DNA from 2 places in the Mesorhizobium sp. CNPSo 4661 genome. Region 1 is predicted to be linked to the other one. Evidence: riboswitches for the same ligand, from Rfam matches in the RefSeq annotation. Region 1 holds a riboswitch; the other holds the start of a gene.
What was found. A riboswitch is a leader RNA that binds a small molecule or an ion and turns the genes downstream of it on or off. The one in region 1 is predicted to bind S-adenosylmethionine.
Positions count from the first base shown of each region.

Region 1 (7,964 bases):
TCATGACCTATGAGGAGCATCGCGGTCCGGTGGCCGGCAAGACCTTCGCCTGGACCGGCGACGGCAACAATGTGCTGCATTCGCTGCTCGAAGCCTCGGCACGGTTCCGCTTCAATCTCAATGTCGCGGTGCCGGAGGGCAGCGAGCCTTTCGAGAAATATGTCGACTGGTCGAAAGCCAATGGCGGCAAGGTCCGGTTTTCCCGGTCCGCCGAGGAGGCCGTCGACCATGCCGACTGCGTCGTCACCGACAGCTGGGTCTCGATGGGCCAGGAGCATCGCGCCCGCGGCCACAACGTCTTCCTGCCCTATCAGGTGAATGCTGCGCTGATGGCGAAGGCCAAGCCCGATGCGTTGTTCATGCATTGCCTGCCGGCGCATCGCGGCGAGGAGGTCACCGACGAGGTGATCGACGGGCCGCATTCGGTGGTCTTCGACGAGGCCGAGAACCGGCTGCACGCCCAGAAGGCGGTGCTGGCCTGGTGCCTGGGCGCTTGAGAAGGGCCGACCTGACCGCTTCCGGCCCGATCGGGGTCAACTTGATCTGGGGATATGTGATGCCTATTTGCGGGCCATCACGTAAATTGAACGCGCTTCGACGCATGCGGCTCATCGGGTTGCATGGCTGCGCCCCGGAGTTTTGTCATGTTGGAAACCCTTACCTTGGCTGAGCATAGACCCCAACTCGGTGAATTCGGCTTCGCCGGCGACGATCACGTCGTACCTTACGAGGTCGCGCCGCTCGATGTGCGCGGCCGCACCGTGCAGCTCGGGCCGATGCTCGACGCTATCTTGAGCCGCCACGATTATCCCGAGCCGGTCGCCCGTCTTTTGGCGGAAGCCTGTGTGCTCACCGTGCTGCTCGGCACCTCGCTGAAGTTTGAAGGCAAGTTCATCCTGCAGACCCGTACCGACGGTCCGGTGGACATGCTGGTGGCTGATTTCTCGACCCCGCATGCGCTGCGCGCGTATGCGCGCTTCGACGCCGACCGGCTGCAGGCGCTGATCGCCGCCGGCGAGACCTCGCAGCAGACGCTGCTCGGCAACGGCGTCCTGGCGCTGACCATCGACCAGGGCGCGCATACGCAGCGCTACCAGGGCATCGTCCAGCTCGACGACACCTCGCTCGAGGATGCCGCGCGCACCTACTTCCGGCAGTCGGAGCAGATCCCGACCGAGATCAAGATGTCGGTCGCCAAGCTGGTCACGCCCGGCCCGGGCGGCGCGCGAGAGCAGTGGCGTGCCGGCGGCATCCTGGCGCAGTTCCTGCCGCAATCGCCGGAGCGCATGCGCGTTCCCGATATTTCCGGCGGCGACGGCGATCCGCGTGACGTCGCGGACCATCCGGCCGACAATTCCTGGCAGGAGTTGCTGGCGCTGCTAGGCACCATCGAGCCGACCGAGCTGATCGACCCGACGGTGGGCGCCGAACGCCTGCTCTACCGGCTGTTCCACGAACATGGCGTGCGCGTCTTCCGCGGCGTTCCGGTCGCCGACCAGTGCTCCTGCTCGCGCGAGAAGATCCACGGCATCCTCGAAGGCTTTTCGGCGCAGGAGATCGAGGACTCGACCGAGGACGGCGGCATCCACGTCGCTTGCGAGTTCTGCTCGACGCAGTACGACTTCGACCCGGCCGAATTCGTGAAGTAAGCCTTCCTTCTCCCCGTTTCACGGGGAGAAGGTGCCCGAAGGGCGGATGAGGGGCAGGGCCGTCATTGGTGAAGATGGTCACCGAGGCCGTCGTCTAAAGAAAATCTCGAACCTCGGCGCCGCCCCTCATTGCCCTGCCGGGCATTTCTCCATGTATACGGGGAGAAAGAAGCTAGTTCACCGTGCGCCTCGTCCCCGGCATATCGAGCGAGAAGGCCGGAATGGCGATATCGAACGTCTCGCCGCGGCCGTTGCGCATCGTGTAATGGCCGACCATGATGCCCGACGGCGTCGAGAGCGGGCAGCCCGAGGTATACTGATAGCTGTCGCCGGGATTGAGCTCCGGCTGGTCGCCGACGACGCCGGCGCCGCGCACCTCCTCGACCCGGCCCCGACCGTCGGTGATATGCCAGTAGCGCGACAGAAGCTGCACGAAATCGTCGGAGCGGTTGTCGATCGTCACCTGGTAGCCCCAGACATAGCGGTTCTCGGACGGATCGGATCGGTCCTCCAGGTAGAAGGGCCTGACCAGCACTTCGATGTTGCGCGTCACTGCGCGATACATGGGCCACTCCGGTTGCCGCCGCGGAATATATGTCACGCTCCGCTCTTAGTAGACGTAGCGCCGACCATCCTGCCAGCCTTGTAAGCGCAGGTGCCGAAAAACAATGTCATTTAAGTGACATACGACAATGTTGGTGTGCACAAACCGCGCCGGGCGACTCGGGCGCTCTGTCGACTGATGAAACGGCCGCATGCGGCCTTTCGGGAGTGACCAGATCTCGATGGAACTGACTATCGCAGCCGGCCTGGCTTCGTCAGCCCTTCTCCTTTCCAATCTCGCCAGCATCGTGCTCGCCTCCTCGCGGCTCGAACGGCGGCGTGTCATAGCGCCGCCCGCTGGCGCGCAGCCGGTCTCGATCATCGTGCCGGCGCGCGGCGTCGAGCCGTTCACGCAGGAGACCTTGCAGCGCGCCTTCTCGCTCGACTGGCCGCGCTATGAGCTGATCTTCTGCGTCGCGCATGCCGAAGACCCGGTGGTCAGGCTGATCGATGCGGCGATGGCGCGCTACCCGGAGGTTCCGGCGCGGCTGCTGATCGGCGACGACCGCATCAGCGCCAATCCCAAGCTCAACAACTGCGTCAAGGGCTGGCAGGCGGCCAGGCACGATTGGGTCATCCTTGCCGATTCCAACGTGCTGATGCCGAGGGACTACGTCCAGCAGCTGATGGCGGCATGGCGCGCGGACACCGGCCTCGTCTGCTCGACGCCGATCGGCTCGCGGCCGGACGGGTTTTGGGCCGAGGTCGAATGCGCTTTCCTCAACACGCTGCAAGCGCGCTGGCAGTATGCCGGCGAGGCGCTCGGCCTCGGCTTCGCCCAGGGCAAGAGCATGCTGTGGAACAAGCCGATGCTGGACGCCAATGGCGGCATCCAGGCTTTGGCCGCCGAGATCGCCGAGGATGCGGCAGCCACCAAGCTGGTCAACAGCCTGGGGCTCAACGTCAATCTCGTCGCTTCGCCTTTCGAGCAGCCGCTCGGCCAGCGCCGGTTCGCCGAGATCTGGTCGCGCCAGACGCGGTGGGCGCGGCTGCGCCGGGTCACGTTCCTGCTGTTCTTCGCGCCCGAGATCCTCACCGGCGCCGCGATGGCGCTGCTACTGGCGCTGATTGCCGCTGCAAGCGCCGGTGTCAGCCTGCCTTCAACGGCCTTGTGCGTGCTGGCGATAGCCTACCTGCCGGAATGCCTGCTGGCTTCGGCCAAGGGCTGGTACCTGTCGCCGCGCACCGTCACCGCGATGATCGTGCGCGACGCGATGCTGCCCGCCATCTGGGCGCGCGCCTGGTTCGGCGGCGCCGTCGAATGGCGCGGCAACGCCATGACCATCCGCACCAAGGCGGCGACCGAACTGGAAGAGCTCGCCTGAGCCGATTGCCGCTTAGGCGCGCTTAATCTAGCGCGAGGTGGGCTGTTACTTCGCCGCCTTCAGCGCCTGCTCGATGTCCTCCAGCAGATCGTCGGTGTCCTCCAGGCCAACCGAAAGCCTGAGCGTGCCTGGCCCGATGCCTAGCTCTGCCCGCGCGTCGTCGCTCAGGTTCTTGTGCGTGGTCGTCGCCGGGTGGGTGATCAGGCTCTTGGCGTCGCCGAGATTGTTCGAGATCAGCACGATATCGAGTGCGTTCTGGAAGGCGAAGGCCGCCTGTTTGCCGCCCTTGACGTCGAGGCAGATCAACGTCGAGCCGCCCGACATCTGCTTCCTGACGATGTCGGCCTGCGGATGGTCGGCCCGGCCCGGATAGATGACGCGGGCTATCTCCGATCGGCCGGCGAGGAAATCGGCGATCTTGCCGGCGCTCTCGGTCTGCTGGCGCACGCGCAGCGGCAGGGTCTCCAGCCCTTTCAACAGCGTCCAGGCGTTGAAGGGCGACAGGCTCGGGCCGGTGTGGCGGAAATAGTCGTGCAGGTTCTCGTCGATCCATTTCTTGTCGGACAGGATGACGCCGCCGAGGCAGCGGCCCTGGCCGTCTATGTGCTTCGTCGCCGAATAGACGACGATATGGGCGCCGAGCTGCAACGGCTTTTGCTGCAGCGGCGTGGCAAAGACATTGTCGACGATCAGCCTGGCGCCGATCGAATTGGCGAGCTTGGCGACCGCGGCGATGTCGACCACTTCCAGCGTCGGATTGGTCGGGCTCTCGAGGAAGAGCAGCTTGGTATTCGGCCTTACCGCCTTTTCCCAATTGGCGATGTCGGTGCCGTCGACCAGCGTTGCTTGGATGCCGTAGCGCGGCGCCAGCGTCTCGACCACCCAGCGACAGGAACCGAACAGCGCGCGGGCCGCGACGATATGGTCGCCGGCCTTGGCGCTGCAAAGCAGCGCCGCCGTTACAGCCGCCATGCCGGAGGCCGTGGCGCGGGCATCCTCGGCGCCTTCCAAAGCGCACATGCGCTTTTCGAACATGTCGACGGTCGGATTGGCGTAGCGCGAATAGATGAAGCCCGGCTCCTCACCCTTGAAGCGGGCCTCCGCCGCCTGGGCCGTCTCGTAGACATAGCCCTGCGTGAGATACATCGCCTCGGCGGTCTCGCCGAATTGGGAACGCAATGTCCCGCCATGCACGAGTGCCGTCTGAGGTTTCCAGTTACGCTTCTTGGTGCTCATAGCCCTGCTTCCAGACACAAAAAAACCGGCCGCGAAGTCGCAACCGGTCCATATAGCCTTGCGGCTCGACGGTCCTTTAGCGACTTGTTTAACGTGGCTGCAAGCCGACCGGCCAAATCACCACGGGATAACGACCCTTTAGACCCGCGCCGCGCTTGCGTCAATTGCCGGCTTCATTAAGAGGTTTGTACCAGCCGGGCGGCAAGAGCCTGCTTAGGTCCTCGCCCGGCCTTGTGAACGGAGCCAGCCTTTGCGGCAGACAGGCATTCTTCCGGATCAGGACATCGCGGCGCTGTTCGACGCGAAGGCGCTGAAGTCGCCGCGCTTGCTGGACACCGACCAGATCCAGCCGGCCAGCCTCGATCTCAGGCTCGGCGACAAGGCCTATCGCGTGCGCGCCTCCTTCCTGCCGGGACCCGATCATCTGGTCGCCGACAAGCTCGAACGGCTGAAGCTGCACGAGATCGACCTCACCGGGGGCGCGGTGCTGGAGACGGGCTGCGTCTACATCGTGCCGCTGATCGAAGGCCTGGCGTTGCCCTCGAATGTGTCTGCTTCCGCCAATCCGAAGAGCTCGACCGGGCGCCTCGACATCTTCACTCGGGTGATGACCGATCGCGGCCACGAGTTCGACAAGATTGCCGCCGGCTATCACGGCCCGCTCTATCTCGAAGTCAGTCCGCGCACCTTCCCGATCGTCGTGCGGGCCGGCTCGCGGCTGTCGCAGATCCGCTTCCGCACCGGCAACGCGGTGCTCTCGGAGAACGAGTTGCGCGACCTTCATCGCGCCGAGATGCTGGTCGCCACCGAGCCGCCCAATATTTCGGGCGGCGGCATTGCGCTTTCCATCGACCTCGACGGCGACAAGGACGGCCTCGTCGGCTACCGCGGCAAGCATCACACCGGGCTTGTCGATGTCGACAAGCGCGCCGCGCAGGATGTCGTCGATTTCTGGGAGCCGATCTACAAGAGCGGCGCTGGCGAACTGGTGCTCGATCCGGACGAATTCTACATCCTGGTCTCGCGCGAAGCCGTGCATGTGCCGCCGCTCTACGCCGCCGAGATGACGCCTTTCGATCCGCTGGTCGGCGAGTTCCGCGTCCACTATGCCGGCTTCTTCGATCCGGGCTTTGGCCACTCCGCCGCCGGCGGCAGCGGCAGCCGCGCCGTGCTCGAAGTGCGCAGCCACGAGGTGCCTTTCATCCTCGACCACGGCCAGATCGTCGGCCGTCTCGTCTACGAGCATATGCTGAAGCGGCCGCAGGCGCTTTACGGCACCGATCTCGGCTCGAACTATCAGGCGCAGGGCCTGAAGCTCTCCAAGCATTTCAAAGCAGCCCGCTGAAGCTGCCGATCTCCCCCACAAGGGGGGAGATCACCCAATCATAACGCCTTCACCGCCACCTTCACCGGCTTTTCGATCTCCAGTGGATTGCGCAGCGGCAGGCCGAAATCCGGCGCCTCGATCTCGAACGTATCGCCGGCCTCCGTCTGGACGCCGTCGGCGAAGGAGAGCGTCGCGGTGCCGAACATGTGCACATGCACGTCGCCCGGCTGGCGGAAGGCCGAATATTTGAAATGGTGGTGCTCGAGATTGGCGATGGTGTGCGACATGTTCGCTTCGCCCGACAGGAACGGCTTTTCCCACAGAAGCTTGCCGTCACGCCAGATGCGCGATGCGCCGCGGATGTCGGCCGGCAGGTCGCCGATCAGGATTTCGGGGCCGAACGAGGCGTTGCGGAGCTTGGAATGGGCGAGGAACAGATAGTTCACCCGCTCCGTCACATGGTCGGAGAACTCGTTCGACAGCGTGAAGCCGACGCGGAACGGCGCGCCGTCGTCGCCGATCACATAGATGCCGGCGATCTCCGGCTCCTCGCCGCCATCCTGCGCGAAGGCGGGCGACACCAAAGGCGCGCCGGGGGCCACCGCCATCGTGCCGTTGCCCTTGTAGAACCATTCCGGCTGCACGCCGACCTGGCCCTTGGCCGGCTTGCCGCCTTCGAGCCCCATGCGGAACATCTTCATGGAATCGGTGAGGTGCTCCTCGCCGTCATTGAGCTTCTTGTGCATGGAATCCCGCGTCGCCGCCGAGCCGAGATGCGTCAGCCCCGTGCCGGTGAGATGCAGATGCGCGGGATCTGGATGGTTGATCGGCGAGACCAGCCTGCCCCTCTTGTAGGCGGCATCGAGATCAACCGTCTCGCCATAGCCCTTGCGTTCGATCAGCGCCTCGAGGCCTGTGCCGGTGCGGGCGGCCTCCATCGCCAGCGAATAGACGCTGCGCGCGCCGTTGATGACCCTGGTTTTGCCGCCGCCGTTGCGGGCGACGACGCGGATCGTCTCGGCGTCGTCGAGGATCTGGGAGATCAGCATGTTTGAATCCTCTCTCATTTTGTCGGCCGCCTGTGGGCAAGCCTTACCCTGCGCGGCATGGAGAAATCCCCGCCACGGTTGAAATTCTTCGTCCGGATTGCGCTCGCGAGCACGGTCCTTGCCTGGACTTCCCGGCGCCGGCGGGTTTGCCGGCAGCCCCGCGATCTGGAACCCGTATGCCTCCTGAACTTTGTTCCGGCCCTTAAGCCCTGTTTTGATGCATGTCGTTTCCCCAAAACCGCTAAGCGCTTTTGGGCGACATGCACTAAGCCTTGTTCTTGTTGTAGACGTCGAAGATCACGGCGCCGAGCAGCACCAGGCCCTTGACCACCTGCTGCCAGTCGACATTGACGCCCATGATCGACATGCCGTTGTTCATCACGCCCATGATGAAGCCGCCGACCACCGCGCCGATCACCTGGCCGACGCCGCCCATTGCCGAGGCGCCGCCGATGAAGACGGCCGCGATGACGTCGAGCTCTGAGCCGAGACCCGCCGCCGGCACGGCCTGGCCGAGGCGCGCCGCGATGATCAGGCCGCCGAGCGCCGACAGCACGCCCATGTTGATGAACACCATCAGCGTCAACCGTTCGGTGTTGATGCCCGAGAGCTGCGCGGCCTTGGCGTTGCCGCCCATGGCGTAGATGCGGCGGCCGATGGTCATGCGCTTGGTGACGAAGACGAACAGCGAGATAAGCACGCCCATCACCAGCAGCACCACCGGGAAGCCCCTGTAGCTGGCGAACTGGAAGACCAGGAACAGCGCCAGCGCGCC
Region 1 is NZ_JBWGIO010000002.1:25,950-33,913, reverse strand. It holds gene argF (ornithine carbamoyltransferase) at 1-497, shown strand, start outside; gene AC0YKC_RS02190 (Hsp33 family molecular chaperone) at 621-1,649, shown strand; gene apaG (Co2+/Mg2+ efflux protein ApaG) at 1,822-2,214, opposite strand; gene AC0YKC_RS02180 (ceramide glucosyltransferase) at 2,435-3,577, shown strand; gene AC0YKC_RS02175 (O-succinylhomoserine sulfhydrylase) at 3,623-4,813, opposite strand; SAM riboswitch at 4,870-4,947, opposite strand; gene AC0YKC_RS02170 (2'-deoxycytidine 5'-triphosphate deaminase) at 5,064-6,158, shown strand; gene araD1 (AraD1 family protein) at 6,197-7,189, opposite strand; gene mmsB (multiple monosaccharide ABC transporter permease) at 7,455-7,964, opposite strand, start outside.

Region 2 (7,964 bases), on a different contig from region 1:
GGCGTAACTGCCCGCTGGGCGAGGTCAGAGGTCGGCTTTGTCTCGATGACGTCCAAGGTAATCGACCAGACTACCTGGCTTTTGCATGGTGATCCCACGAGGCCGGCCGATCGGCTTCGATCCCATGAAGGAGCAGGATCATGACCGCTTACGCCGTTGCCCATATGCGCCAAGTCACGCCGGGTCCCTGGATGATCGAATATCTGGAGAAGATCGACGCCACGCTGGCGCCGTTCGGTGGGCGCTTTGTCGTCCATGGCGGCGACGTCAAGGTCGTCGAAAACAGCTGGCCCGGGCACCTGATCGTCATCGAATTCGCCGACAGGCGGCATGTGAGGGACTGGTACCGGTCGCCGGCTTATCAGGCGATCCTCCCGCTGCGCACCGAGAATTCTGAATCCGACGTGATCTTCGTTGACGGCGTCGAGCATCCGCACAAGGCTACGGATGTGCTTGGAATTGGCTAACTGTGCACGACATAGTCGGGCACGATTTCAACCTTGTCGCGAACGAGCCCTGCCGCCAGGCTGAAATGGCCGAGAAACGCGAATGTGTAGAACGTCAGGCCGACGATCGCCGCGAAGGGAATTTGCCAGACCGGCATGCCGGTCTGCGGCGCGTGATTCACCACGCGCCGCAGCGTGCGCCACGACATTGTCCCCCAGCGCGTGAATGATTTGACGATGCGCCGGGCGCGGCTGGGGGAGTGGAGCTCGACGAATTTTCGATCGGCATCCCTGCCGGTCACCAGCGCGCGCCAAAAGAAGAACCGCCAGCCGCGCGGGGAATAGTGGTGGACGCGCGCGTCCACGTTGACGATTTTGTGGCCTTCACCCCAAAGCTGATGCATCAGGAGCGTGCAGGAGACCTTGAAGCCGTTGTGTGCTGGAAACGGGTGGCTGGATATCCAGTCGCGCCGGAAAGCGATCTTGTTTGCATTGATAGCACGCTTCGAGGCAAATCTCTTGTCTCCCTCAGCCATCGGGAAGAACCAGATCAACGCGAAGGTCCGCGAGAAGAAGTCATCATGGGAAAGATAGGTGTGCCCATTGACGCAGATGGTATCAGGGTCGTCGAAGGGCTTCAGCAGGGTTGGGAGCCAGCTTCGTTCCGGAACTGTGTCGGAATCGAGAAAAACAAGGACGCTTCCTTCGCTCCAAGGAATGCCGTTGTTCTTGAGGTCGTAGTATCTGCCGCCGGGACAGGCAGCGAAGGCCAGGTCGGCAACCTGCGCCAATTGGGGCGCTTCGGCTCCGATGCGGCTTCGCAATGAGACGGCGTCAGTTTCGAGGCCGCCATGCGAGATAATGACCTTCGGCCTCGCAAATCCGGTAGCGGAAACCTGGGCGATCTCGCGCGCCAAGGCTTTGAGCCCAAGCCCAATCTCATCCCAGTCGATGGATTTGGCATTCTCCATCTCCATGACGACAGAATAGGCAGGATGTTCAGCCATCGCGACACAGCCAATTAATCAAAAGTAGTGGCTATAGCCCTGACAGCATGCTGTCAAATCATCGAGATGCAATTGTGCACTGGGAATTTGTTAGATGGGCTATTTTATCATTCGGTATCGGAAGCTGGACGGGTCGGCATATTCGGACAGGAAACGCTTTCGCCATTCTTCATTGATTGCATCGCGCTGGATTTCGAGACCTGACCGGAGGTTGGTCTCCCAGTTGGGCTCCACATTCACGAGCTGCGCGAGTTTGGTCAGGCTCCCTGCCGGATCGCGCTGAAGCTGCTCGTAAGTCAGGGGGAGGAAGGACAGGCCGTTCTTCGCGAACCAACCGTCCCATGTCACGTTCTCCATCAAAATCTTTTCCAGGGACTCTGCGATTGCATGGCCGTCATAGCGTGGCGGTACATGGCTGATCTCGCTGGATCGGAATTCGCGGGTTTGACGCGCACGTGCCCATGAGATCGCCTGGCCGAGCAGATCGTCACGGGTTAAGCGTACATAGCTCAAATTCGGAAGGCTGGCCGGCAGCTTCACCTTCTTGGCCAGTTGTGTGAACTGGCTCGCAAAGAGCTTGATTGCGTAGACACCGGTAGAGGACCGTCCCTCGGTCAGCGCACGCAGAAGCTGTGCGCGGGGATCTCGCGGGTAACCCGGCAACTCCAGCAGACGTCGCCCGCCAAACCATTCCAGCGGATGGCCCAGCCCGGCGGAAGCCATCAATCCCGCGAGATGATTGCTGCCGCTCCGCGGTGATGTGCAGACGAGAATTCCCGCCCGTACTTCGGACAGAATGTTCGGCGGGATTTCCACCACTGCTGGGGGCCGGCGAAAGAGACGCATTCCGTCATCGCCTCAGCAGAAACACCGCCTGCTGGCCGAAGAAGTTCCAGAACCACCAGGGCATCGACAGGCCGATCTTCTGGCCGTTGGCGTCGAGCGCGGTCGCCTTCTCGACGGTCGCGCCGAGCTCCTCGCACAGGTTGACGAAGTCGCGGATGGTGCAGAAGTGGATGTTGGGCGTGTCGTACCAGGAGTAGGGCAGATCCTTGGTGACCGGCATCCTGCCCTTGACCAGCAGCGAAAAGCGCACGCGCCAGTGGCCGAAATTGGGGAAGGAGACGATGGCGCGGTTGCCGATCCGAAGCAGCTCGTCGAGCACGACCTTCGGGTTGCGCGTCGCCTGCAACGTCTGCGACAGCACGACGAAGTCGAAGCCCTTGTCGGCGTAGAATTTCAGATCCGTGTCGGCGTCGCCCTGGATGACCGATAGCCCGCGCGCCACGCATTCGTTGACGCCGCGCTGCGACAATTCCAGCCCGCGGCCGTCGACCTGCTTGGTCTCCTGCAACAATTCCAGAAGCAGGCCGTCGCCCGAGCCGACATCGAGGACGCGCGAACTGGGCGGGATGAGATCGGCGACGACGTCGAGGTCGACGCGCTGGGCGCGATTGACCGTCATGGCTTCGCCTCCTGCAAGGCGCATGATCCCGGCCCGAAAAGTCTGCAACTTTTTGCGTTCGCTGGCCTTCGGTTCGGGGTCATAGGTTGAGGCCCCTGGCGCGGGCGGCCGACGCGATGAAGCCGTTGATGGCCGCGAACAGCTCCGGCTCGTCGAGCAGGAAGGCGTCGTGGCCGCGATCGGTCTCGATCTCGACGAAAGAGACGGAAGCGCCCGCCGCGTTCAAGGCATGCACGATCGACCGGCTCTCCTCGGTCGGGAACAGCCAGTCGCTGGTGAAGGAGACCAGGCAAAAGCGCGTCTTCGTGCCGGCGAAGGCGTCGGCGAGACGCCCGCCGTGATCTGCGGCAAGGTCGAAATAGTCCATCGCGCGGGTCAGATAGAGGTAGGAGTTGGCGTCGAAGCGGTCGACGAAGGTCATGCCCTGGTGGCGCAGATAGCTTTCGATCTGGAAATCGGCGTCGAAGCCGAAGGTGAGCGCATCGCGGTCCTGCAGGTTGCGGCCGAACTTGCGGTGGAGCGCGGCTTCCGAAAGGTAGGTGATGTGGGCGGCCATGCGCGCGACGGCGAGGCCCTTTTCCGGCCGCTTGCCGAAATCGAGATATTTGCCGCCGTGCCACTCCGGATCGGCCATGACGGCCTGTCGGCCGACCTCGTGGAAGGCGATGTTCTGCGAGGAATGGCGGGCGCCGGTGGCGATCGGCAGGGCGCAGAACACGCGCTCCGAATGGCTCGCCGCCCATTCCAGAACCTGCATGCCGCCCATCGAGCCGCCAAGCACGCAAAACAGCTTTTCGATGCCGAAATGATCGACCAGCATCGCCTGCGCGCGCACCATGTCACGGATGGTGATGATCGGCAGGTCGAGCCCGTAGGGCTTGCCGGTGGAAGGGTTGGTCGAGGCCGGGCCGGTCGAGCCGAGGCAACCGCCGATGACATTGGAGCAGATGACGAAGAAACGGTTGGTGTCGATGATCTTGCCGGGGCCGATCAGCACCTCCCACCAGCCGGGCTTGCCGGTCACCGGGTTGGTGTTGGCGACGTGCTGGTCGCCGGTCAGCGCGTGGCAGACGAGGATGGCGTTGGAGCGCGCGTCGTTGAGCGTGCCGTAGGTCTGATAGGCGATCTGGAAAGGCGAAAGGATAGTGCCGGCGTCGAGCTTCAGCGGCTTGTCGGGGCCGAACTGCAGCACCGGGCTCGACGGATGGTCGACCTCGTCCTTGGTTCTTGCAGCGCGCTGAGCGGCCATGTCCGTCCTCATCCTGTCCCGATCGGTCTCGTCCCGATGCGGTGTCCGGCCGGCAGCGGACAATAAAAAACCGGCATTGCCGTCGCAAAGCCGGTTACAGGTTGCAAACGGCCCTTTAGCGAGTTGTTTAACGTGGCTGCAAGCCGACCGGCCAAATCACCACGGAAGTCTGGCAGCTCTTCTAGGACCAGCGCCGCGCTTCGTCAACGGGTAGCCGCTTCGCGGCACCAAGCGGTAGCACTCGACATTCCAGCCCGTGGCCTGTATTTCCGCTGCGGCCTTGAAGAGGCCCTCTCGACGGATTTGTGACATGAAGCAGGATCAGCCCCGTCCGACGCCCCGCGCGGGCATCATGGACATCGAGGCCTATGTGCCGGGAAAAAGCACCGCGCCAGCCGGCGTGATGAAAGTCTACAAGCTGTCGTCGAACGAAAATCCGCTCGGCCCTTCGCCGAAGGCGATCGAAGCCGCGCGCGAAGTCGCGGCGAAGCTCGACGTCTATCCCGACGGCACGGCGCGGCGGCTGCGCGAGGCGATCGGCGAGGTGCATGGGCTCAATCCGGCGAACATCATCTGCTCCAACGGCTCCGACGAGATCCTCGGGCTCCTGGCGCAGGCCTATCTCGCGCCGGGCGACGAGGCCGTGTTCACCGAGCACGCCTTCATGGTCTACAAGATCTACATCCAGGCGGCGGGTGCCAAGCCAGTGGCGGTCAAGGAAACCGACGAGCGCGCCGACATCGACGCGATCCTGGCCGCGGTGACGCCGGCGACGCGGATCGTGTTCCTAGCCAATCCCAACAATCCGACCGGCACCTATGTGCCGTTCCAGGAAGTGCGCCGGCTGCACGCGGCCTTGCCGAAGGACGTGCTCCTGGTGCTCGATGCGGCTTATGCCGAATATGTGCGGCGCAACGACTATGAAGCCGGCATCGAGCTGGCGGGCAGCTCCGAAAACGTGGTGATGACCCGCACTTTCTCAAAGCTCGGCCTCGGCGGCGCGCGCATCGGCTGGATGTATGGGCCGGCTCATATCGTCGATGCGATCAACCGCATCCGCGGTCCCTTCAACGTCAATGCCACCGCGATCGAGGCCGGCATCGCCGCGATCCGCGACCGCGCCCATATCGAGCGCAGCGTGACACATAACGAGAAATGGCTGGCCTGGCTTAGCGCGGAACTGACCGGGCTTGGCCTGCGCGTCACGCCCAGCGTCGGCAATTTCGTGCTGATCCATTTTCCCGACGGCAAGAAGCATTCAGCGGCGGCAGCGGACGATTATCTCAGCCAGCGCGGTTACATCCTGCGCCGCGTCACCGGCTATGGCTTCCCCAACGCGCTGCGCATGAGCATCGGCACCGAAGAGGCCAATCGCGGCGTCATCGATGCGCTCAAGACCTTCCTGAAAAGCTAGAACGCCATGGCATCACCGATGTTCGAGAAAATAGCGCTGGTCGGCATCGGCCTGATCGGCTCGTCGCTTGCGCGTGTCATCCGCCGCGAGGGGCTTGCCACGCACATCGCCATCGCGACGCGCAGTGCATCGACGCTGAAGCGCGCCGAGGAGCTTGGTCTTGGCGATTCCTACACGACGGATGCCAGGGAAGCGGTGGGCGATGCCGACCTCGTCATCGTCTCGGTGCCCGTCGGCTCGTCCGGCGAGGTCGCGGCCGAGATCGCGCCGGCGCTGAAGAAAGGCGCCATCCTGACCGACGTCGGCTCGACCAAGGCCTCGGTGATCGCGCAAATGCAGCCGCATGTGCCGGAAGGCGTGCATTTCATCCCCGGACACCCGCTGGCCGGCACGGAAAAGTCCGGACCGGATGCCGGCTTTGCCGATCTCTTCGAGAACCGCTGGTGCATCTTCACGCCGCTGCCGGGCACCGATCCAGCGGCGCTCGAGACGCTGTCTGAATTCTGGCGGCGCTGCGGCTCCAACATCGATACGATGGACCCGCAGCATCACGACATGACACTCGCGATCGTGTCGCACCTGCCGCATATCATCGCCTACAACATCGTCGGCACGGCGGACGACCTGGAAGCGGTGACCAAGAGCGAAGTCATCAAATATTCCGCTTCCGGTTTCCGCGACTTCACCCGCCTTGCCGCCTCCGACCCGACCATGTGGCGCGACGTGTGCCTGCACAACAAGGACGCGATCCTGGAGATGCTGGCGCGTTTCTCGGAGGATCTGGCCTCGCTGCAGCGGGCGATCCGCTGGGGTGACGGCGAGAAGCTCTTCGACCTCTTCACCCGCACCCGCGCCATCCGCCGCTCGATCATCGAGGCCGGCCAGGATATCGACGTGCCGGACTTTGGCCGCCAGGCGGTCGAACACCCAAGCAAGCCTTAAGCTTCCGCACCGGACTTTCACCGGTCGGCTACTTTCGAGATTGGCCAAAACGCCCGGTCGTTCGTCATTCTCGGGCGGAGCAAGGAGCGAAGCAACGCGCGCAGACCCGAGGATCCATTCCGTGACTTCCGAGTGCGGCTGCGGTGCAGAATTCTTGCTCCGCCGCATTCCACGGCTCAGGTCACGGAATGGATTCCAGGGTCTCCGCGACGCCGCTTCGCGGCTGCTCCGCCCAGGAATGACGAGGTTGAGCGGCTTCCGCCACTGCCAGCGTTTGTGCCGATTTCGCGGAAATAGCGAGATAATCTTGCGCGCTAGCCTTGCTCCGATGACGGCCAGTGCGCCGCCATCATCGCCAGGGTTTCGGCCCGGTCCGGCGCGCCGAGCCGCCCGCCGAAGCGCAGGCATTTGAGCGCGGCGGCGGCGCTGGCAAAGCGCAGGGCTTCTTCCACGGGCATGGCCTCGGCAAGGCCGACGGCAAAGGCGCCGTGGAAGACGTCGCCGGCGGCGAGCGTGTCCACCGCCTTGACCTTCGGCGCCTCGACATGGCGCACACGCCCGGTCGTCCGGTCGTGCCACCAGGTGCCGGCCGCGCCGCCGGTCACCGCGACGAAGGCATCGGTGCGCGAGGCGAGGTCGGCGCAGGCGCTTTCGGGGTCGAGCGCGTGGCCGCAGACGATGCGCGCCGCCGGTTCGGACGCCACGATGTGCGAGGCCAAGGGCAGCAGGCGCTCCAGCACCTCGACGGGTGCCGTGTCGGCATCCAGGATCGCCGGGCGGCCGATCGATCTTGCCGCGCTCAAAGCCAGCGCCGCGGCGCCCGGCCAGCGGACATCCACCAGAACGGCATCGAAGGCGGAGAGGTCGGCGAGCGGCAGCGCCTCAGGGTCGGCTTGCGCCTTTTTGTCGTAGAAGGGAACGATGACGCGCTCGCCATGCGCATCCACCAGGATCGCGGCCAGCGCCGATCGCGCGCCGGCCACGCGGCGGATAAGGCTGCAATCGACGCCTTCGGCCTGAATGTCGGCGATCAGCTGGTCGCCGACCGGATCGTCGCCGGCGCTCGCCCAAAGCGACACTTCGGCGCCGAGGCGGCGCGCGGCGCAGGCGGCGCTCGTCGCCATGCCGGAGGCGATCTGGACGCCGTCGCTGGCGATGAATTTGCCTTGATGGGCGGGCAGCGTCTCGACGCGAAGGATCGTGTCGAGGGTGAAGGCGCCGACGCTGAGCAGTCTGACCCGCGGCGGCATTGCTGCGTTACTCCAACGGCTTGATCTTGCCGAGCGGGATGAAGCCTAGCGAGGCCTTGCCCTTGACGATCTTCAGCGGCAGGGACGGCTCCTTGCCAAGCATGGCAATGGCGGCAAAGCCCTGCTCGATTTCGCTCTTGTGCTCCGGCATGGCGCCGCCAAGGATGGCCGCCACCGCCTTGGGGTCCTTG
Region 2 is NZ_JBWGIO010000005.1:262,490-270,453, forward strand. It holds gene AC0YKC_RS09770 (hypothetical protein) at 1-56, opposite strand, end outside; gene AC0YKC_RS09775 (DUF1330 domain-containing protein) at 141-467, shown strand; gene AC0YKC_RS09780 (glycosyltransferase) at 464-1,453, opposite strand; gene AC0YKC_RS09785 (Stf0 family sulfotransferase) at 1,553-2,299, opposite strand; gene metW (methionine biosynthesis protein MetW) at 2,304-2,918, opposite strand; gene metX (homoserine O-acetyltransferase MetX) at 2,998-4,167, opposite strand; SAM riboswitch at 4,263-4,340, opposite strand; gene hisC (histidinol-phosphate transaminase) at 4,469-5,581, shown strand; gene AC0YKC_RS09805 (prephenate/arogenate dehydrogenase family protein) at 5,588-6,523, shown strand; gene AC0YKC_RS09810 (sugar kinase) at 6,838-7,773, opposite strand; gene AC0YKC_RS09815 (DUF2125 domain-containing protein) at 7,781-7,964, opposite strand, start outside.
Region 2: linked by a shared signal. The riboswitch ahead of metX (homoserine O-acetyltransferase MetX) and the one ahead of AC0YKC_RS02175 (O-succinylhomoserine sulfhydrylase) in region 1 are both predicted to bind S-adenosylmethionine.